2 regions of the Prevotella sp. HUN102 genome follow, and region 2 is predicted to be linked to the other one. Evidence: riboswitches for the same ligand, from Rfam matches in the RefSeq annotation. Region 2 holds a riboswitch; the other holds the start of a gene.
What was found. A riboswitch is a leader RNA that binds a small molecule or an ion and turns the genes downstream of it on or off. The one in region 2 is predicted to bind thiamine pyrophosphate.
Positions count from the first base shown of each region.

Region 1: linked by a shared signal. The riboswitch ahead of P150_RS0104480 (TonB-dependent receptor) and the one ahead of thiD (bifunctional hydroxymethylpyrimidine kinase/phosphomethylpyrimidine kinase) in region 2 are both predicted to bind thiamine pyrophosphate.

Region 1 covers NZ_JIAF01000003.1:307,335-318,553, forward strand. Annotated here, with positions in the region: gene P150_RS0104450 (hypothetical protein) at 10-714, opposite strand; gene P150_RS0104455 (C10 family peptidase) at 809-3,187, opposite strand; gene P150_RS0104465 (hypothetical protein) at 3,594-4,538, opposite strand; TPP riboswitch at 5,481-5,580, shown strand; gene P150_RS0104480 (TonB-dependent receptor) at 5,600-7,963, shown strand; gene pnuC (nicotinamide riboside transporter PnuC) at 8,093-8,689, shown strand; gene P150_RS0104490 (thiamine diphosphokinase) at 9,202-9,870, shown strand; gene P150_RS0104495 (outer membrane beta-barrel protein) at 10,161-11,219, opposite strand, start outside.
Region 2 covers NZ_JIAF01000004.1:353,039-364,257, reverse strand. Annotated here, with positions in the region: gene P150_RS18180 (leucine-rich repeat domain-containing protein) at 1-1,606, shown strand, start outside; gene P150_RS0106375 (hypothetical protein) at 1,635-1,832, shown strand; gene P150_RS0106365 (HU family DNA-binding protein) at 2,323-2,742, shown strand; gene P150_RS0106355 (sulfide-dependent adenosine diphosphate thiazole synthase) at 3,289-4,068, opposite strand; gene thiC (phosphomethylpyrimidine synthase ThiC) at 4,092-5,678, opposite strand; gene P150_RS0106345 (thiamine phosphate synthase) at 5,685-6,299, opposite strand; gene thiD (bifunctional hydroxymethylpyrimidine kinase/phosphomethylpyrimidine kinase) at 6,296-7,117, opposite strand; TPP riboswitch at 7,198-7,297, opposite strand; gene P150_RS0106335 (NACHT domain-containing NTPase) at 7,979-8,650, shown strand; partial or broken gene P150_RS16120 (IS30 family transposase) at 8,672-9,610, opposite strand; gene P150_RS16115 (NACHT domain-containing NTPase) at 9,775-11,061, shown strand; partial or broken gene P150_RS16110 (ATP-binding protein) at 11,074-11,219, shown strand, end outside.

The DNA of each region.
Region 1 (11,219 bases), on a different contig from region 2:
GCCTTGTTATTATTTAACAACTTGTTTGATAACTTTACCGTTGTTCAGTTTCACGATGTTCACTCCCTTTGCAGGTGCATTGATGAGCTGACCGTTAGCATTGTAGCGAGCTACTTCCTTAACGTTCTGACCATTGTTGTTCAATGCGTTGTCAATACCGTTGGTAACATCGATGTTGAAAGTCAGTGTCAAGTTGATTTTGCCAGCTTCAGGAATTACCTTGTTAGCTTCGTCTACCTTCTCAATGGTTATTTCCACCTCAGCCTGACCATAGTCTTTGCCTGTGAACTGTACATCGCCAGCAGCGATGCGCTTGCCGATATAATAGATTACATAGAAAACACGCTGTCTCAGGTCTCTCGGTTTGAAAGTGTAGAAGTAGCTGCGTGTGAAACCTGCTTCAGAGCCATACTGTGCCTCTGCATCAGAACCAAAGTCGGAGAAAGAAATCAAACCGTTTTCTGCAGAAATGTTCTTCAAGGTGTAAGTAACCTTCAAAGGCACGTTCTCTATCTTTCTCTTCATATAGATTCGTGGCCATATATAGAAATACTTATTGTCTTTGTCGTGGGATATGTCCGTGCAAGGAATAATTGCTCCTGATTTTAACGGAGTACTCGTTCCCTTTATAAATTCAACAGCTTCTTCCACTGTTTGTGCGTTAGCCACAAGACCAATCGCCATCATTAACATAGAAATAAAAATCTTCTTCATAGTTGTAAAATTTGATTTGTAAATATTAATATAATGTTTGTCTGTTTTATTGTACTGCTCGGGGAACTTGCATTCCCACGAGCAGTTTTTTTGTTTAATAGCTCAGATATTTCTTGCCGTTCACGATGTAAACTCCCTTAGCCATATTCTTCAGTGCCTGCTGCACTGCGCCGTTCTCTACGCGTGCTGCCACACTTCCGTCTATGCGGTAAATCGTAACGGGTTGATTCGCATTGTCAGCAGTTTCTACATTCTCAATGCCATCGCTGACGTGGAAAGTATAGAATGTAGGCTGAGCATAGCTCAAGCGCTTGCGCAAATTCTTGTTGATGTAGTAGACGTACACGCAATACTCGCCACCATCCTGCATCTTGCTGAAGCTGAATGTCAGTTTCACGTCCTCATCCTGCTCTATTTCAACATCTTGAGACAGGATTTCAACCGGACCATTGTGGTCTGAAAGCACGGCGATGATTTTGTTCTTATAGGTTTCGTCTCCCCAGTTCATAACAGAAACTTCGCAATCGAACTTATCCGTTACAATAGTGCCGTTTGCATTCTTAACACGAGTATTGCCTCTTGGCTGCAGGTTGGCAGACTTGGCTTCCGTTGCATTGATCACGATGCTTCCCAGTTTTATCTTTGCACCATAGTCGGCATAGAGCACAAACTCGTTCCGGCCCACAATCTTAGGAGTGCACAGCAGCGTAATCTCCTTTTCCTGATTGGCATCGATCATAAATTCCACAGCATCCACCTTTTTAGAATTAGTGGCGGTTTCGTCGTAGAGATACACGGTTACGGTGTTTGATATGCCCTTGTTCAGGAGTTTCGTAGTAACCTTTGCCGCTATGTTTTCCTCCACTTCTGTTTCGCCCTTCAGTTCCGTACACTGCACATCGCTTCTGTTGGTAAAGTTGGTTGCCGTGAGTTCGGTATCATTGATTTCAAGTTTGATATACATACTTGAATTGATGAAAGGCTTCCAAGGCTTCACGTTCAGCGCATCGTCGTTGATGGCAAACATAGGAACGAGATAGTAAGTGCCTGATGGGAGGTTCTTGCCAAAAGTGAGAGCCGTGCTTTCGCAACTGTAATTGGAGGAGTTGTTGGCTTTCATATTGTCAATATTCGCTATGCCGAGAATATCCACATTGTCCACCGGCTTGTTGGCAGCATTGCGAAGTTGCCATCCGAACTTGAAATTCTGCGCCGTGTAGTTGTTGGGTGCAACTGTCAGTTCAATCTTGTCGATTACGAAATCCTGTGTCTTGTCCGTGCGCTGATACTTTTCCTGTATGTTCTGGATGTTCTTCACAAAAAGGGTGTAAATGCCATTGTCAGCCTGCTGACCACTCTTGTTCGGCGTCAGGCCGACGATTACCGCCTGCTTGGTGGTGTAGCCCCCTGCACCGGAGAAAGAGCCGATGCCCTGCGCAGAAGGATTGAGAACCGACAGGTCGAACTCGCCGTCAGACAAGCCACCCCAACCCCAGTTGATGAGGAACTTGCCATCCTTGTAGCCGTGGCACACAAAGGCGTGATAGCCGTTGTAGCCCATAGAGGCATCGAACTTGCCACCAGTGTACAATACAGGGCGATTCTCTTTAATTTCGTCGTAGATTACCTTTTCCCATTCAGCCTCGGTATATGCCGAACGCTCAATTTCCTGTGCAGTAGCGGCATAGTTGAAATATTCCTTGAACGAAGCCACCAGCACGTTGGAGCCAGAGCCTTTGGGCGAATATTTCATTACCATTGCCTGACCACAATAGCGCATCAGGTCTGCCACTTCCTTTGCTTCCTCCCGTGGAGTATAGCTGTCTTTCATAGCATCCCAGTTGAATTTCTTTGGTTGGAGGTCTTCGAGCTGTACGGAGAATCCCTGTTCGTTGGACGTATAGCCCGGTATGAGCTTGGTGTTGTCCTGTGGCCATTTGTGGTATCTCAGAATCTGTGCGGCAGCCGTAGCCACGCAGCCTGTCGCGGCATAGCCTGCGCCGTCGAATTTAGGGCAACTGCTGTTGAAGGGAGCACCCTGATTCCACTTGGTGGTAATCAGTCCGGGCAAATCCTGATATTTGGCTTTCCGTGCAGCCTGTGGCTGACTGGCAACATATTTTACATAGCGTTGGCAATTCTCCAGCCACCACTTCATTCCGTCGGGGATGTTGTTTTCATCGAATGCACCGTTTGAGGAATGCCCGAGGATAGCAGGGGCGTTGTCGTCAGCGGCAACAATGACAAATCCATCGTTTCTGCCCACGTTGAACACATAATAGGCGTCGGTAGAAACTTTTACGTTCTTGGTAATGTCTGCCGCTTTTGCTCGCTTAGTGGCATCGGCAGTCTTTATGCCACTGGTTTGAATGTGGTTTAAAGCCAACTGGCGGGCTTTCTCCAAATCCACGGGATTTCCCCATACGGCCATTCCTGAAGAAACGGCTGCCAATAGAAGTAAAGTTTTTTTCATAAAAGAGTTCCTTGTTTAGGATAGGTAAAGTAAATTATTATCTATTAATAAGATGTGCCTGAAATTTATAAAAAGACAATCGGGATATTGCAACCGGTGTGATAGGTCTGCAAGATGTAAATAGGTGTTCAAGACTAAACGTACATCCTTTTTCTGTTTGTTCGCATCTTGCTTTGCAGCAATTAGTTTTGACACCCATTTATGTCTGTATATGTTCTTGCAAAATATCAGCATAAAATAAGTTATGCGTTATCTGCTGCTGAAACCCTCCCTCTTCTCTTTCGGGCTTTCTTGATAAGAGAAAGCTCATTTCCCTGTGAGGGGGATAAGCTTTCTCTTTATTCGAGGTTCGATAAAACCTTACTTGCTCCGAAACATTAATGATTTCGCAATGCAAATATGTGTTTTACTTGATAACTTTCTTTACGCTGTTGTCGCTGTAACGAACGATGTTGATACCCTTCTGCATTTCCTTGAGCACGCGGCCTGAAGCATCGTAGATAGCTACAACCTTTGCATCAGACTTGTTGGCAGTTGATTTTTCGATACCATTTGTCTTAATGCGCTCGAGAATAGCTCTGTCGTAAGCATAGCCCCCCTTGTTGGTTACGCCACCCTTTTCGAGTGAAACAGAAACATTGTCTTCTTCTGGATTCTCAATTGGAGTTGCGTTAGGGTCCTGTACAGGACTTGTGCATTCCACACCCTTCAATACGAATCTGTTGAATTGGCATATAGCACCGGTTCTACCGTATGAATCAACGTTTGTGTTGATTACATAGAAGCGATTTGAAAGACCATCGCCGTTGATGCCACACATATTTGCAGCCTTAACATTGATGTAATCTACATCTTTAAATTCGAGAGTACCGGATGTACGCATATCAATGCCACTGCGACCTGCATCAATAGTAAGGTTGCCTGAACCTGTGAAAGTTACTTTTACTGCAGGGATGCCCTGATAGCCAATCATCACAAAGCCAGTCTGAGTTGTAGTGATAGAGTTTTTACCAACCAAGTTGATGGTAATATCATCATCTGGACAGTAGAAACGAAATGTACCAACGATAGGATGCTTTGTTATTCCGTCAGTTTCATAATAAGTAGGGCAGTTTTCTGCTGTTACAACGATTTGAGCGTTGTCTAATGTGATAACACGGTTTTCTGCATCATACTTTACAGAACCAGACTGTACCCAAGTACGGTTAGGGTCGAGGTTGTTTCCGTTTTCTTTGGTCATTTTGGTTCCGAGGAAAACCAACTCTTCCAAGCTCTGTGCAAAGCCGTTAGACACTCCGAAAGCAGCAAAGAAAATTGCCACAAAAACCTTTAAGATGTAATGTTTTTTCATTTTTTTATTGTTTAAGTAAGTAAATTTATTAATTTTATGTTTGTCTTCTTTGGAACGCATCACCGATGTTCAGTCAGCGAATTTGTTTTGTGTTCGACAGTATTTAGATTCTCGATTTATTCAAATTTTAATACAAATAATCCTATGGTTAGGAATTATAAATATTAAAACGGGAAAAGTTCTGTTTTAATTTTTTCGGTAGCAAAAGTAAACTAAAAAACAAATGATGCAAAATTATTAGTGTGAAAAAACGTTAAACATATTTCAGTTTGCACCGAAAATGAAAATAATTGCATAATTATTTATTAATTATTTAAGTTTTTGAACTCCTCCTATTTATATTAAAAAAATGCAAGATATGGATATGAAAAATATCTAAAATCTACGCTTTCGGCACTGTAATCTGCCAAACTGATTCTGAAACAGTCCTTTTTCTCACAGATTTCACGCACACACAGATGTTGTTTTTATTTTCCCCGCACGAGGTTATATATTTCTTCTCACAGATTGCACAGAGGCACAGATTTTCTTTTTCGCACAGAGAATGCAGGCATTCAAGGATGACACAGATTTCCTTAGCAGAACCTGTGTTGCAAGGTAAATGCCAACTTCTTGTTTATCAAGCATCTGTGTTATCCTTGAAGGCTTTGCCTTCTCTGTGTTTGTCAGGGAAGGGGGAAACTGTGATTCTGTGCAATCTGCGAGAGTTTTCTTTGTTCTCTTATTCCGGACTTTAGAAGGGATTTCATTCTTCGCACGTTTGCATTGCATTTCTGCGAAGATTGCATTCCATTCTTCGCACAAACGAAACGCATTCTTCGCAAGAATGGATTGGGATTTCAATATCCTGATTTTCAGATGTTTATAAAGTTAAGAATAATGATGATTCATTTTCGTTTGATTTTTCCAACAAAAAGTAGTAATTTTGCAGTGGCTTTCAAAGTGGAAGCTAAGGGGTGCTCGCCTTTTTGGGCGTGGCTGAGATTATACCCAAGAACCTGATACGGGTAATGCCGTCGTAGGAAAATCCCCTTGTACTTTATTTTATTAACTTCAAGAATATGAAGAAAGTAGTTTTGCTCGCTGCCGCGATTACTTGCGCAAGTGGGCTGAAGGCACAGACAACTGACACGCTCGCCAATCAGAAACTCGACGAGGTGGTGGTGTCGGGCGTGCGTGTGCAGAAGAATGCACCATACGCCGTTGCAAACATCAAGAAAGCAGAATTGGAGGCATTCTCCAAAAGTGGACGTGAACTGCCGTTCCTCTTCTCGCAGACGCCGGGCGTGCTTGCGTGGGGCGAGAACGGACTGGGAACGGGTACGGCGGCAATGCGCATCCGCGGTGCGGCGGGCAGCCGTATCAACGTAACGCTGGACGGTGTTGCGCTCAACTCGCCCGAAGACCAGACGGTGTTCTGGGCAAATATGAACTCCTACGCATCGCTGCTCGGGAGCGTTCAGATACAGCGCGGTATCGGTACATCGACGAATGGCGACGGAGCTTTCGGAGGTTCGATTTCCCTTGCCACGGCTGCTCCGAGCCGTAAGCCTGCTTTCGAGGTAAGCGGCTCTTATGGTTCGTACAATACGTATAATGCAGGTGTGAAATTCTCTACCGGGCTACTGTGGAACCGTCTGGTTCTTGACGGGGCATACAACGAAACATCGACAGACGGTTATGTTCACGGCACACAGGGACGCTCGGGCTCTTACTACGGCGGACTTACCTACTTTGGAGACGGTTTTCAGATAAGGTACAAGAACATAGGAAACTTCGAGAAGACCGGTCAGGCGTGGAACGGAGTGGTGGCAGGCAACGACGACGCATCGCTGATGGATGCAGGTATAAAGACTTACAAGGATATGTACAGCCACGGCCTCGGACGTTTCAATCCACTTTACGAAGGCATCGTGTTCGACAGCGACAACTGGAAGTTCCCACAGGATGCGAACGGAAACTACCAGACTTACAGGTACAAGCTGAAGGACGGTTCGCTGTGGGACAAGACGACGGACAACTTCTATCAGAACCACAACATCCTCTCGGCAAGCTGGGCGAGGGGCGAGCATTGGTCGCACAACGTTGCGCTGCACTACACCTATGGTTTCGGCTATTACAGCGAGTTCCGTCCGAACAACAAATTCTCGAAGTTCGGTCTGTCGTTCTATGACAAGGACGGCAATTTCGTGAAGCGTTCCGATTTCGTGCGTATGAAGGGACTCACGCAGCATACCTACGGCGCAGTCTACAACGTGAACTATAAGGACGAAAAGTGGGACGTGGTGGCAGGACTCAACCTGCAGCAGTTCCGCGGCGGCCACTTCGGCTATCTTACCTACATAGAGAACAGCGAGGCCGATGCGAAATTCCGACCCAACGGAACGGACTACAAGTATTACGATTCGGATGCAAGGAAATACGATTACAGCGGATATTTCAAGGCCAACTATCATTTTGCCGACTACTGGAACGTGTTTGCCGACCTGCAATACCGATTCCTCGACTACAAGACGGACGGAAAGAACGACAAGTTCTACGAGACGGCATCGGGCTATGCCAATCAGATGCTCAACATTTCGGAGCACTACGACTTCGTGAATCCGAAGGCCGGCGTGAGCTTCCTCAAAGATGGCCATAAGGCGTATGCGTCAATAGCCTACGCAAGCCGTGAGCCGGAGCGCAACAACTTCACCGACAACGGCAACTATCCTGCTCCGACGCCGGAAAGACTGATGGATATTGAGCTGGGCTATCAGTTTGCGAACCACAAGTGGCACGCAGGCGTGGACCTGTATTTTATGAATTACAGCAATCAGTTCGTGCAGACGGGAGCAAAGAGCGACATCGGCGAGAACCTCACAACGAACATTGCCGAGTCCTACCGTATGGGTGCTGAGCTTTCGGCAGGTTGGAACGTTGCTTCTTGGTTCTCGCTGGAAGGAAATGCGGCATTGAGCGTCAACAAAATCAAGGATTTTGACGAGTTTGTGGATAATTGGGACGGCGAGAGCCTGAAGATTCACTACGACAATTCAACGCTTGCTTTCTCGCCCTCTACCATCCTCAACGGATTCGTGAATGCGCACTACAAGGGATTTCAAGCCGTATGGCACACGAACTTCGTGAGCCGTCAGTATCTTGACAACTCTGAGAACAAGGACCGTTCGCTGCCGTCGTTCAGTCAGACGAATATCAATCTGAACTATACGCTGGGTCTGAACAGGAAGTTTGCAGGGGTGAAGGAAGTAGTGTTCGGTCTGAACCTCAACAACATCTTCAATCGCCACTATGCGGCGAGCGGATGGGTGTATAGCGCAGTGAGCCAGAAGAGCGGCTACACGAACGACAACCGTTACTATCAGATCGGATTTATCCCGATGGCCGGATTCACAATGATGGGCAATGTTACGCTGAGATTCTAAAAAAACATCCCTTCCCCGGGAGTGGGGAAGGGATATGTGTTTTATCACGCTGCGTGCCAAGCAATGCAGCACGCAGTAAAAATAGTTGGAACAAGTATGCTCGAGCAGATTCAATCTTATTTTGCCGATATGGACACCTATCAGAAACTTGAGATAGTGGGTACCGTCATCGGACTGATATATATCTATCAGGAATACAAGGCCAGTATATGGCTCTGGCTCACGGGTATCATTATGCCGATGGTCTACACCTACGTGTATTTCAAGGCAGGGCTGTACGCCGATTTCGGTATGCAGATTTATTATACGCTCGCCGCCGTCTACGGATTTCTGTATTGGAAGTTCGGCAGAAAGAAGTCCGGCAGCGTGGAAATCCCCATTACCCGTTTTCCCTTACGGCTGATTCTTCCGTCCGTCATCGTTTTTCTGGTGCTGTGGCTGGCAGTATATCTCGTGCTTGTGAACTTCACGAACTCCACGGTTCCCGTTCTCGACAGTTTCGGCAACTCGCTGAGCTTCATCGGACTGTGGGCGTTGGCAAGGAAATATCTCGAACAATGGTGGATATGGATAGTGGTAGACGTGGAACTCTCGGTGCTCTATGCCATCAAGGGCATCCCCTTTACGGCAGGCCTCTACGGATTCTACGTCATCATTGCCGTGGCAGGCTACTTCAAGTGGAAGAGAATGATGAGGGAGGAGAGGTTTGCGAGTGGACGAGTTTAGAAGTAGACGAGTGAACGAGTGGACAAGTTTACAAGTGAACGAGTGGACAAGTGAACGAGTTTACAAGTAGACAAGTTTACGAGGGGGACACGTAAAAGAGTCCTGATTCCTGTGATTTCAGTCTTGTTTTTGCGCTCTTGGACTAATTGAGATGGTTTATCACGTGTCTTTTCAAGGAAGATTACTTTATACTCATCAGAATATCACGTGATATTCATCCAAATATCACGTAATATTTCCTCAAATATCACGTGATATTTCTCTAAATATTACGTAATATTTCCCGACCCTTGATTTTAAGGTTATGGAAAGCAGATGGGAAAAGGGGATTTTTATCCCCATATTCGGCTCCCGAATCAATAAATATATACTACCTTTGGAGTGTTGGAATAAAAACTATATCCCGATGAAGATAACTTTTTCTCTTTCGGTTTATGGCGGATGGGATTGCAACAGAACTTGTTTCCTTGTCAGCTCGTTCCTTGTTCCCTTAAAATTAAGAATAAAATCAGATGAAAGAAGTGATTAGAATAGAAGAGCAATACGACGTTGTGGTGTTTGGCGCAGGCGAAGTGCCGAATAGTGTTCTGCCTATCAGGATTCTGCGCAATGCCCGGCACATCGTGGCGTGCGACGGCGCACTTGCCGACCTGCTCGACTTGGGATTTGAACCCGAGGCCGTTATCGGTGACGGCGATTCCATATCTCCCTCATTGAGAGAAAAATACAGGCACATCTTTCATCAGATTGACGAACAGGACGATAACGACCTGACCAAAGCCACGAAGTTTGCAATAACCAACTTCTGCCTTGGCGAGCATCCCCGTTTCTGCTATCTCGGAGCAACGGGAAAGCGTGAGGATCATACGCTCGGAAATCTTTCACTACTGCTGAGATATTACAGGGATTTAAAGATTCGTCCGATAATTGTCAGCGACTACGGATGGTTTGTACCGGCTTCGGGCAAGACTGTTTTCGTTTCCTTTCCACGCCAGCAGATAAGCGTCTATCAGTTCGGCTGCACCCGACTTGAGAGCGAAGGACTGAAATGGAACGTGTATCCGTTCGAGGAATTATGGCAAGGCACTTTAAACGAAGCCCTCGGCGATTCGTTCACGTTGGACGGCGACGGCCCTTACCTCGTCTATGGCACGCACGAGGCGAAAGGAGGGAGTGAATAAGTTTATAAGGGAACAAGTTTACAAGGGGACGAGTGGACAAGTGAACGAGTAGGTTTGTGAATGAGTTGGGAAGTGAACAAGAGGATAAGAGCACAAATGGACGAGTTCACAAGTGAACAAGTTTATAAGGGGACAGGTGGACGAGTGGACAAGTTTACAAGTAAATTTGCTTAAAACTTGTCATTTCCAATATTGCTTTTATATTTATCTACTTGTTCATTTGTCCCCTCGTCTCCTTGTAAACTAACCTCCTTGTCCCCTTGTTCACTCGTAAACCTGTCCCCTGACTATCATCTTTTCGGATTGACATTGAAGCGATAGGCGAGCGTGAGCATCACGTATCGGGGAATGCTGTTGCGCCACGTTTCGGTTCTTCCCTGCGCATTCATCAGGTACTGCGTGTTGGAAAGCTGATGAAGAAGGTCGAAGCCTTGCAGCTTTGCGAGCAGTTTTCCTTTTATGATGTCTCGGGTAAGCTGTGCGTTCCATACCCAGTCGGTTGTGTTCATTTCCGACTGTTGGTAACCACGTCGGGCAAACATCGTAATGTCGGTGGTAAGTTGGAAATCGAGCGGCAATTCTATCTGTGCATTCATTCCCACGTTGTAGTCGCCTGCGTGGATATTCTCGAATCCGTTGCGCTTGCTGCTGATGAAGTAATAGTTTCCACCTCCGTGGAGCGTGAACTCGTATCTGTCGTTCGGGCGGTAGTTTACTTTGAGATTGTCGCCGATTCGCCAGTTGTTCACGATGCTGCGCTGACTTTCCGTTCCTCCGGCAACGGTCGCCATATCCACATTGTGATTGTAGTCTGCAAGGAATTGATTGCTGATCGTAAATTTCCGATTCTTGTCGAGTGCCCGGCTGAAGTCCATTCCGAAATTATAGTTCCAGTTTCCGTCCACGCTCATCGGCTGAAGAGTGGAAATACCGGTCTGTCTGTCGAAGGTCAGTGCGTAGGCTGTGGCATTGTCAATCCTGTGATAGCCCATCCTTATGCTGAGATTCAGTTGGTTTGCGCCCCTGAAAGTCTTGCCCGCATTCACTTCGTAGTGGTGAATGTCTTTCAGTTCGGGATTTCCGAGCATAATGTTCAGGGGATTGCTGTCGTCGCGATAACCCACCATAGCAGTGAGGTCGGGCAGCTCGGAATACATCTTTGCCGTGAAATCCCAGTCCTTTTCGCCCTTCAGCCACAAGTCAGGCTCGAAGAACCATCTGTTGCGCACCACGTTGTGCCGTCCCATCCGGTCGTAGTAGAGATGTGCGTGAGCAAGGCGCAGCGGCAGATTGACGAGCACCTCGGCGTTCAGGAACTTTGAATGCAGGTTCATATAATGGAAGTTGAA
Region 2 (11,219 bases):
CACCACCCACGTGTCGCCCGAGGCGTTCAAGTTCTGCGACAAACTGACCGACATCAAGGTGGACAAGGGCAACAACAAATATTCGAGCCTCGACGGCATCCTACTGACCAAGGACAAACAAACCCTCGTGCTCTTCCCCCCGGGCAAGGCCAACGACAAGTTCACGCTGCTTCCCCCGTCCATCACCACCATTGGCGAATACTCGTTCTACGAATGTTTGGCGCTGAAGAACGTTACCATACCCAACAAGGTGACAAAGATAGGCAAGCGAGCCTTTGGCCTCTGCAAAAACCTGCATACCGTCACGTTCCTGTGCGACCAGATGATCAAGCCGGTGGATATTGTACAGGGGCAGAACGACATGGCCTTTGACGATGGCTCGCAGGCTCCCAAAATGTTTGACAACATTGACATCCACGTGAGGAAGTCGCTTCTGGACCAATACAAGGGTGAGACATTCTACAAGCAGTTTAAGAGCATCAGCCCCTCGTTCATCGATGGGGACGGAGAGTACATCCCCGTTTCGCCCACCGATGCAGACTTGCTCTCCACCACCACGACCGACTACACCTACGTCGTCCCGACCACGGCGAAGAACGGTACAACAAGTTACGCCGTGTCGCTCGTGGGCGACTATCTCTTCCAAGGCAAGGCGAACGACAAGGTGAAGGAGGTTGTCGTAAAGGACAACGTGAAGTACATCGGCGCGCGCGCGTTCGTCAACGACCTTGCTACATCCGCCTCGACGGTGGAGCACGTGTTCTTCATCGGTACCACCCCCACGGGCGACATGCTCAGCACCGTGAGATTTGAACTCGATGAGACGGGCACCAACTACAACGAGTTTAGCCCACAGGCCAAGGTCTTCGTCAAGAAGAGTGCGGAGGCCGGCTATAAGGCCGCTTGGGCAAAATATGCCAACCAGATAGACTACAGGATTCCCGACGTGAAGATAGCCAAGAAATACGGCACGTTCGCCCGTGAGTTCGATACGGACTTCTCCGACTATTTCGCCACGAACCATAATACGAAGGTAGCTGCCTTCGTGGCCGGCTCGAACATTCTGCCCGGTGGTGGCGACTACGGCACGAGCACGTATCACGTGAAGATGTGGAGTATCGACGTGAAGGGCGGCGTAAACGGCAACTATGGCTACGTGCCTGCCTACACGGGCGTGCTGCTCAAAGTGCTCGACAAGGAAAGCACTCCTGCTGATTTCTATTACACCATCGGCGAGCAGGACAATCGGACTTACAATATTTCGGACAACATTATGCACGGAATCACGGTGCGCAATGAAAGAGTGGAGGCGTCTGCCACGGAGCCCGTGTATGTGATGCAGGGCGGCGTGTTCCGCAAGGCAACGGCGGACATCGGCAGTTTCTCCGTACACAAGGCGTATATGAAGCCGGGCACATTGCCTGCCGGTGCGAAAGTGATGCTGGTGTTTGACGATGCGGAGGGGTCTGCGACCGGCATTGAGACTGTTGTGGAAACTGGCGCACGGAAGGAGGACAATGTGTATTACAACCTCAACGGTCAGCGTGTGGACAACCCAAGGCACGGCGTCTACATCCGAAACGGCAAGAAGGTAATCATTAAGTAAGTAACCGAATTAGAAAGAAAGGAAACAAATGGAAAAGAAAATATATGTGCAGCCTAGGACAGAGCTGGCGCGCCTGAAACTGGAAGACGTGATGATAACTGCCAGTCCCGGCGTGGAAGGCGAATACGACCCGAATAAGCCCATCGATGCCAAGGAGGGATTCCTCTTGGATGAGGAGGACGAACCTTTTGGAACTTCCGAAGGACAGAATCTCTGGAAAGACTGACAGGCCGAGAGGCGGTGCCCGGCAAGGATTTGTTCCTTGCAGGGGCACTGCCTTCCTCTGCTTCCTGAACCTTCAAAAACGTGAAAACGAACGGTGGAAAATTTGCATACGGTTAGCCGTAATTTTCCAACCGTATAGAAATTTTCGGGAAAGCGTATAGAAAAATATTTATATACGGTTGGAAATTTGAGTGAACGAGGAGACAAGTTTACAAGTGGACGAGGAAGTAAGTTTACAAGGGGGCAAGTTTACGAGTGAACAAGTGGACGAGTGGACGAGGAAGCAAGTCTACGAGTTTACAAGGAAACAAGGAAACAAGGAAACGAGGAGATGAGGGAACTGACTTGTGAATCCGTGTACTTTTCAACTTCCGAACCCCTGAACCTGTCAAGTTGCAGAACAAACCTCCTTGTAAACTCGTCTACTGGTCTCCTCGTAAACTTCCTTCCTTGTAACTATCTTTTATTTTTTAACCTAAAATAAATCGATTATGAAAGTAAAACTGATCAAACGGAAAAATCCTCAGAAGAAGACTGAGGAAAAGGTTTATGCCAGTCCTGTGAACGCGGGACGGAAGACGCTGCGCGACATTGCACGCGACATTGCAGGACGGTCGTCGCTCACGCGCGGCGACATCGAGAACGTGCTTGCCAATTTCACCGACTGTCTGCCCGCCTATCTGCGCGACGGCTTCAGCGTGCAGCTGGGCGAGTTCGGGACGGTGCGCCTCACGCTGTCGAGCAAGGGTGCCGAAACCGAGAAGGATTTCAACACCGAGACCATCAAGCCCCGCCTGACATTCACGCCGGGCGTGGAGCTGAAAGCCGCGCTGCGCGAGACTGCCTACGAGACGATACGGGAGAAGACTGCGCAGCAGGGCAGCGGCAGCGGGGAAGAAGAAAACCCGTAAGGGGGATATACATTAACGCTTTTACTCTCTAATTTTTATATCAGGCGCAAGCCTCGTCGGGATGACGGGACTTGCGCCGCTTTTTTTGAAATGGGGGATGGGGGATGGGAAATGGAAGATGGGAAATGGGGGATGGGAAATGGAAGATGGGAAATGTGAAAAGTATCTCTCACGGATGCCACAGAATCACAGATGTTTATTTTCGCCACAGAGAAGGCAGAGCCTTCAAGGAACGCACAGATACCTGACGGAAAACGATTGAGAATTTATTGGGCATTTATTCTGCAATGCACCTGCCAATAAGGAAATCTGTGTCATCCTTGAAGGCTCTGCCTTCTCTGTGTTCGGAAGAGTGGGAGAAAATCTGTGAATCCGTGGATATCTGTGAGAGAGTAAAATCACAGGATAGGCAAATTATACTTATCGTAACCTTATGTAGCTGTATTCGGATTTATCTCGAACTCAAGGTAAATGATGAAGTTGCAAATCTCCTTGTTCCCTTGTCCTCTCGTTCCCTCGTCCCCTTGTTCTCTCCTCGTCTCCTCCTCAACCCTTCTCTTTCAATCGACTGATGATGGCTTCTGCTACCTTCTTGCCTGAAAGGAGCATACCACCGAAGATGGGACCCATACGAGGCGTGCCGCCAACGGCTGACGAAGCCATACCGCAGACATAGAGTCCGGGATAGATTTCCTTCGTTCCTTCCACCACTTGGCGTTCGCCCTCCGCCACGTCGAGCGAGCGTTCGCCAATCACGTCGCCTGTGGACGTGTTGAGCTTGATACCGTTCTTGCGTGCCACCACCCGGCACATTTCGCTGTCGTGGCCCGTTCCGTCTATCACAAACTTTGCCATAATGTTCAACGGATCTACGTGCAGTCCTTCGCGAAGCACGGGCGTCCAGTTCACTACCACACCACTCACGACGTTGTTCTTGAACACCACGTCTTCCACCGAGTAGCAATTGAAAATCGTTGTGCCGGCGTGCGTCGCCTTATAGAGCAGGGCAGAGGTGCTTTCCACCGAGTCGGCAGTGTACAGGCCGTCTTCGTATGGCTCGTAGTTGATGTCGAAATCCTTGAGAATGCTCACGGCTTCCTCCTGTACGACCAGTTGATTGAACATCATCGCGCCGCCCCACATTCCGCCGCCGGGGGAGAGCTTGCGGTCGAAGAGTGCCACGTTCAGCCCGGCTTTTGCCATATAGTAGGCAGCGGCAATGCCCGAAGGGCCGCCTCCGACGATGGCAACATCGAGTTCGAGGCACTTTTCCATCTTTGCAAAATAGGTACTGATAATTCCCTTTGATACTTTCTTTTCTATCATAATATTGTTGTTTTTGGTTGTTTCTATTTGGTTTCTTCCTCACAGCCGCAGCCGTCCAAGGTCTGGCTGATGCGCATTGCGCAGAAATTCGGGCCGCACATTGTGCAGTATTTTCCGCCCACCTTGTTCGATGTCTTCCAGTATTCGAGTGCCTTTTCCGGGTCGAGCGCAAGGTTGAACTGGTCTTTCCACCGGAACTCGTAGCGTGCCTTGCTGAGTGCGTTGTCTCTTACGGCGGCACCGGGATGCCCCTTTGCCAAGTCGGCGGCGTGGGCGGCAATCTTGTAGGTAATCACGCCTTCGCGCACGTCGTCCTTGTCTGGCAGGGCGAGATGCTCTTTCGGAGTAACATAGCAGATCATCGCCGTGCCGTACCAGCTTATCATTGCCGCACCGATGGCACTCGTGATGTGGTCGTAGGCAGGTGCAATGTCGGTTACGAGAGGGCCTAAGGTGTAGAAAGGTGCGCCGTGGCACTTCTCAATCTGCCGGTCCATATTCTCACGAATCTTGTGCATCGGCACGTGTCCGGGGCCTTCTATGAATGCCTGTACGTTCTTTTCCCAAGCACGTTCCACGAGCTCGCCCATTGTGTCAAGCTCTGCAAACTGTGCGGCATCGTTGGCATCGTAGGTGGAACCGGGACGGAGGCCGTCGCCCAACGATATAGCCACGTCGTATTTGGCGCAGATGTCGCAGATGTCGTCGAAGTGGCTGTAAAGGAAGCTCTCCTCATTGTGTACCTGACACCACTTTGAGATGATGCTGCCGCCACGGCTGACCATTCCCGTAAGGCGTCCGTTGGCAAGAGGAACGTTCTTCAGGCGTATGCCACAATGTATCGTGAAGTAATCAACACCCTGCTCGCATTGCTCGATAAGCGTATCGCGAAAGATTTCCCAAGTGAGGTCTTCGGCCTTTCCGTTTACCTTCTCGAAGGCCTGATACATCGGAACGGTGCCGACGGGTACGGGGCAGTTGCGCAGAATCCACTCTCTTGTTTCGTGAATGTTGGTTCCCGTCGATAAGTCCATCACGGTGTCGCCGCCCCATTTGCAGCTCCACACGGCTTTTTCCACCTCCTCCTCAATGCTTGAGTTCTCGTGCGAGTTGCCGATATTGGTGTTTATCTTCACGCAGAAATTGGTTCCGATAATCATCGGCTCGCTCTCGGGGTGGTTGATGTTGGCAGGGATTACGGCACGACCGGCTGCCACTTCCTCGCGGACAAACTCGGGAGTGATGTGCGTTTTGATGCCTAAGGCCTCGCAGTTCATATTCTCGCGGATGGCAACGTACTCCATTTCTTCGGTTATGATGCCCTTCTTGGCGTAATACATCTGCGTGCCTTTGCGGTTTTCTATCCACGCTTGGCGCAGTTTGGGCAGTCCTTTCTGCAAGTCTATTTCCACGTTCGGGTCGCTGTATGGGCCGCTTGTGTCGTAGACGATAACAGGGTCGTTGGGCTTTTCAATGCGCTTTCCGTTTTCGTTGGTTACGGTTGGCGTCAGATTAATGCGTCGCATTCCTACACGAAGATTCGGATATATCGTGCCTTTCAGGTAGATTTTCTCCGAATCGGGATAAGAAATCTTGATGTCGTTCTTCATAATGCTTTATATATTGATTAGTTTTTTCATTTCTTCTTCGGGATTCTCGGCGTTCAATACGGCTCCGCTGATGGCAATTCCATTTATTCCTGTTTTCAATAAATCGGGTATGTCGTCGTGCCGAATGCCTCCGATGGCAATGAGCGGGAGCTGTATTCGGGCTTCCTTCATCTGGCTTAGCAATGTCTCGTAGCCCTCCAAGCCGAGCAGGGGAGCGAGATTCTGCTTCGTAGTGGTGTATCTGAAAGGGCCGCAGCCTATGTAATCCACGCCGTGGGCTGCCAGTTTCTGAATGTCGGCAAAGGTATTGGCCGTCCCGCCGATGATTTTGTCGTTGCCGAGTATCGCTCTTGCTTCATTGGGAGGCATATCGTTTTTGCCGAGATGCACGCCGTCGGCATTGAGTTTATTGACGAGATGCACACGGTCGTCGAGCAGAAACGTTGCGTGATGGCTGCGACAAAGCCGTGAAATTTCGTGTCCGATGCTCAGAAATTCCTCATCGGAAGCATTCTTCATTCGGAGCTGCACCCACTTGCACCCGCTGCGGAGTGCCAGTTCAGTTCCTTCTACGTAGTCGAACCTTTCGTTTTCGTGCGTAATAAACTGTATGTTCGTCATAGTTTGATGAGTTTTTCAGGATTATAAAAGTGGTTTACGGCTCCGTGTCCACTGCCAATCTCCACGTCAGCCCCCATTCTTATGGCGTCAGACACATAGTGCTTTGCTCTTGCCACGGCCTCTTCTGTGGGCAGTCCTCGTGCCGTGAAAGCGCAGATTGCCGACGAAAGTGTGCAGCCTGTGCCGTGCGTGTTGCGTGAGACAATCGTTTCGGCATTGAAAACCATAGGCTCTCGGTTGTCGGCAAAGTACAGTCTGTCGCTTTTCGTCTTTCCCTCTACGTGTCCACCTTTTATTAATAAGGCTCTGCATCCACGATTTAGAATCGCCTTTGCAGCCTTGTCGGCGTCGGCTTCCGATGTTATGCGCATTCCGGCCAACGCTTCAGCCTCGGGAATGTTGGGGGTAAGCAATGTGGCGATGGGTAAAAGATGCTCTGCGAACGTGTCGATTGCGCCGTCGTCCATCAGTCGGTTGCCCGAGGTTGCAACCATAACAGGGTCTATAATCAACGGAATCTTTCTCGCTTCTGATAAGATTTTGGCGATGCTTACCATATTTTCGGCACTCCCCGTCATACCAATTTTAATGGCATCGGGGCGCAGATCGGTAAGCACGGCGTGCAGTTGCGCCTCTACAACCTTCGCCTCGATGTTCTGAATGCAGTACACCTGTTGCGTGTTTTGCGCCGTAACAGCCGTAACAACCGATGAGGCATAGCAGCCCAAAGCCGACATTGTTTTTATATCGGCTTGTATTCCCGCGCCTCCTCCGCTGTCGGAACCGGCTATCGTCAAAGTCTTTACATAGTGTTTCATAAATCCTCAAAGTAACAAACGCCACTTTCAGAATAGCCAAACCATAGGGGAAACACACCAATAAACGGACAGATAAACGCAAATTCTCTCTTCGCACTCCCTACGGCAGCATTACCTGCGTCAGGTTATACGGGTATAATCTCAGCTCACCCAATAAGGCGGCACCCCTTTTTCGGTCAATCCGAAAGTCTATCTGCGTACAAAGATACGATTAAAATCATATTTTATATGCTCGGATGCGTTAAAAGGCGTTAATCCATCCATTCTTTCCTTATCCATTTTCCATTAGCCTGTTCTGCAAATCCCTTTGCTTCTTCTTTCTCTTGTAAACGTTTGAAAATCAGTTATCTATTTATACATTTCCAAACGTGCGAAGATTGCATTCCATTCTTCGCAAGAATGCCCTCCGTTTTTGCGAAGAATGTTTTGTATTCTTCGGTTACTTGCAAATCTTCTTTTTATCTACTGAAAATACAATGCTGAAACAATAGGATTTCTACCAAGTAAACTCCCGATTTCTCGGAATGCTCAGTATTCTCTTTTCTAAAAAACAAGCTCAAATAATTTTACTCGATTTGATATATATTTAGGTATATAGTTATCAATTATGGCAAAATAAAAAAACAATGCAAAGAGCCTCCCCAAAAATATAGCAAAATATGCTGTATGATGGTCTGATGAGTCTATATTTGGAGTATTATCTCAGTAGAAAAGAAACATTCAGTTTGCTCAAAACAGGTAAGATAGTGATTAAACAGAAAGTATGCTTCTGTGAAAAAATATTCGGAAACTATATTTCAATATGATGATTTATATGTACCTTTGTAATATATAATTAAAATCTTTAAATACTAAATGAGTATGATACCCGAAGTAACTTTAATGACTTTCGCAAAACCAGCGATTGATAGTTTAATCAAAAATGTTGTTACTCCCAAAATAAAAGATTTTGCAGAGAGATGTAAGATAGAGTATAATAAGTTACTAATTCCTAGAGGTGAACACTTCGAAGAATATCTATACAGAACATATAAAAAGTATAGCATTCTAAATACACTTGTTTTTAGAAATGAACAAAGGTTGTTAAAAGATTTATATCAACCATTAACAATTGTCGAAGATAACCAGCCCAAAAGAATAAATTCATACAGGGTTGAGAGTTATCCACAAGATATGATGACTGTATATAGCCGTATATTAATAACAGATACGGCAGGAATGGGGAAATCTACTTTAACGAAACGGCTTTTTTGGGACGTAATTGAAAGTGGATATGGTATACCAATTTATATCGAAATGAGAAGGTTGTCTAAAGATAAGACGATCCTAATAGAAATACAGGAACAAGTAAATTCTTTAGCTAAAGAATTTAGTCCCCAACTATTACTAGAATTTATAGAGAGCGGTGGCTTTATATTCTTTTTTGATGGATACGATGAAATATCATTAGATAATAGAACTGCCGTAACATCTGATATACAAGATTTTATATCTAAAGCTGGGAATAATGTTTTTATTATGACCTCTATGTAGAGTCAACCAGCAAGTGCAAAATTACAACACATGTTTGAAGAACTCGCACTTTGGTGTGGAAAAGTTTAATTTTTCCCTTGGTCTTTCATTCAATTTCTTCTGTATGGCCATAATCCTCTTGTCCGTATAGTTCTCAAAGGAATCCTTTTTAGGGATATATTGCCTGATTAACTTGTTTGTATTCTCAATGGCTCCCTTTTGCCATGAACAATATGGATCTGCAAAGTACACAGGCACGCCCAACCATTTCGTGATATCCTTATGTGTGGCAAACTCAGGTCCGTTGTCAGTGGTAATGGTCTTCAGTCTGTCCTTGTATGGCAGCAGCAGTCTCCTGACTGCTTTTGCCAGAGGCTTCGACTGGTTCCCAAATGGCAGTTTCTGCATAAGCAACATATTGGTGGATTTCTCCACCAGTGTGAGTATGGCCCTTTGGGCAGGGTCGACAATCAGGTCCATCTCAAAGTCTCAAAATCTCTTCCCGTCCACTTCCTTGCTTCTCTCATGGATGCGCACCCTGTCCTTGACAGGAAGATGCCCACCCTTGGGGTGATGCCTGTATTTCATCTGATGTCTTGTGTGCCCGGCAAGTTTCCCTGTAGGGTCATTGTGGATGATGTTGTAGATGGACTGATGGGACACCCTTATCCCATCAGTCACACGCAGATACCCCGATATTTGTCTTGGAGACCATTGGTCATTAACGATATGTTCCTTGATTCTCCAGACCAATTCGTCGGAGAGCTTGGAGTTCGTCCCCGTTCTCTCTCTGCGCTGCATGGCCATGTCGTGCGCCTTCGTCCAGATATACTTTCCCGAGGGCGTGCTGTTGCGTTTGAGTTCACGTGAGAGTGTTGCCTGACTGATGCCGACGATGGCGGCAATATCTTTTCTTGCGGTTTTCTTTTGAAGTAAGGCGAAAATTTGCGACCTTTGCTCCGAGATTAATTGATGGTACATGAACAATACAAAGTTAGTTAATCCTGGGGAGACTTCGGTCTCCCTTTTTTAATTTGTATTGCCGGTTGTTGCTTTTTCCTCGCCGAGAGATGCAGACAACCTCTCGCTACGCTTCGAGAACGTCTGCATCTCTCGGCGAGGGCTACTCTTTTTTGCACTTCGATTTGGAATCTTCATCTAGACCAGAACAAGCTCTAACTAGTTTTGGTGATTTTCAAAGATTTTTTATTAGTCCATTAAATAAAAAGGAAGCTTATGAACTACTTCGCAAATATGACAAACAAGGAGACACTTCTAAATTATTAATAGATGAACTTAAATCTGGGAAATATGAAATGATAAATGAATTTCTAAGAAATCCATTATTAGTATCATTACTTTTTGCTGCATTTGACTATAAACAAACTATCCCACTAAAAAAACACATATTTTATCGCCAAGTTTATGATGCTTATTTTGATTCTCATGATTTATCTAAAGGAGACCACTATGTCCATGATAAAGCTTCCAAATTAGACATTGATGATTTTGAACGTATTTTACGTTATGTTGGCTTTAAATGCCTAAAGTTCCAAAAAATTGAATTTGAAAAAGATGCTTTACTTCATATAATTGATGAAGCCAAGCAAGCTTGTCCTGACTTGAATTTTACATCTTCCGACTATCTGCAGGATATATTGACCTCTGTTCCTCTATTCTGTAAGGACGGTCAGTATCTCAAATGGGTTCATAAATCTTTGCAAGAATATTTTGCTGCCCAGTTTATATTTAAGGATTCTAAATCAAGCCAAGATACAATTTTAAAGACATTGTACAATAGTGATAATATTGACAGGTATTTGAATTTGTTGGACTTATATTATGATGTTGACAACTGGGGATTTCAAAAGAATATTCTCTATCCTTTATGTGAAGACTTTGTTTCTTTTTACCAAAGAACATTCTATTCATCTTCAGTTATTAGAGAAAAATCTATTCAAGAAAGAATTGGACATTTATATATGAGAGATGTCTGTATTTTGCGGATTGGGAACGAGGAAAGAAAAGATCCTTTTAAATATACAAAGGATAGGACTGAGGAAATTTTACATGGTAGAATGAATACCATGACTCATTTTACTTCAGATGATATCTGCATCGCTCAATATTTTAATCCAAAAAAGAAAATATTATTGTTATTAAATAAACGATTGCCATATTTGTTTAATGACTATAAAGATGTAAATAATCCTCAAAGTCTTGATTTAGAAATGAATATTGTTATTGAGATAGATATGAACACAGGAGACTCTAGTCTTGATTGCTTTAAATGCTATAATTATTATTTAGGAGCTGGGCATAATGAAGGTAATGCTTATTTAGATTACAACAGATGCCTTGACGAAATAAAAAAGATAAAGGATATAATTAAAAATAAAGATAAGGTTTCAGATCTTATAGATGGTCTTTAAAGTAAAACAGATATGGCAATAGTAGAAAAACAGACTCGTAAAGAAAATCAGAAGTTTGACTGCAAAAGCTTCTGATTAACCTCAAGGCGTTGGCTATTCCAGTCGTCGCATTTGCCAATGCTGATAGTGGTGTAATTGCCATAGGTGCGTCTGATAAG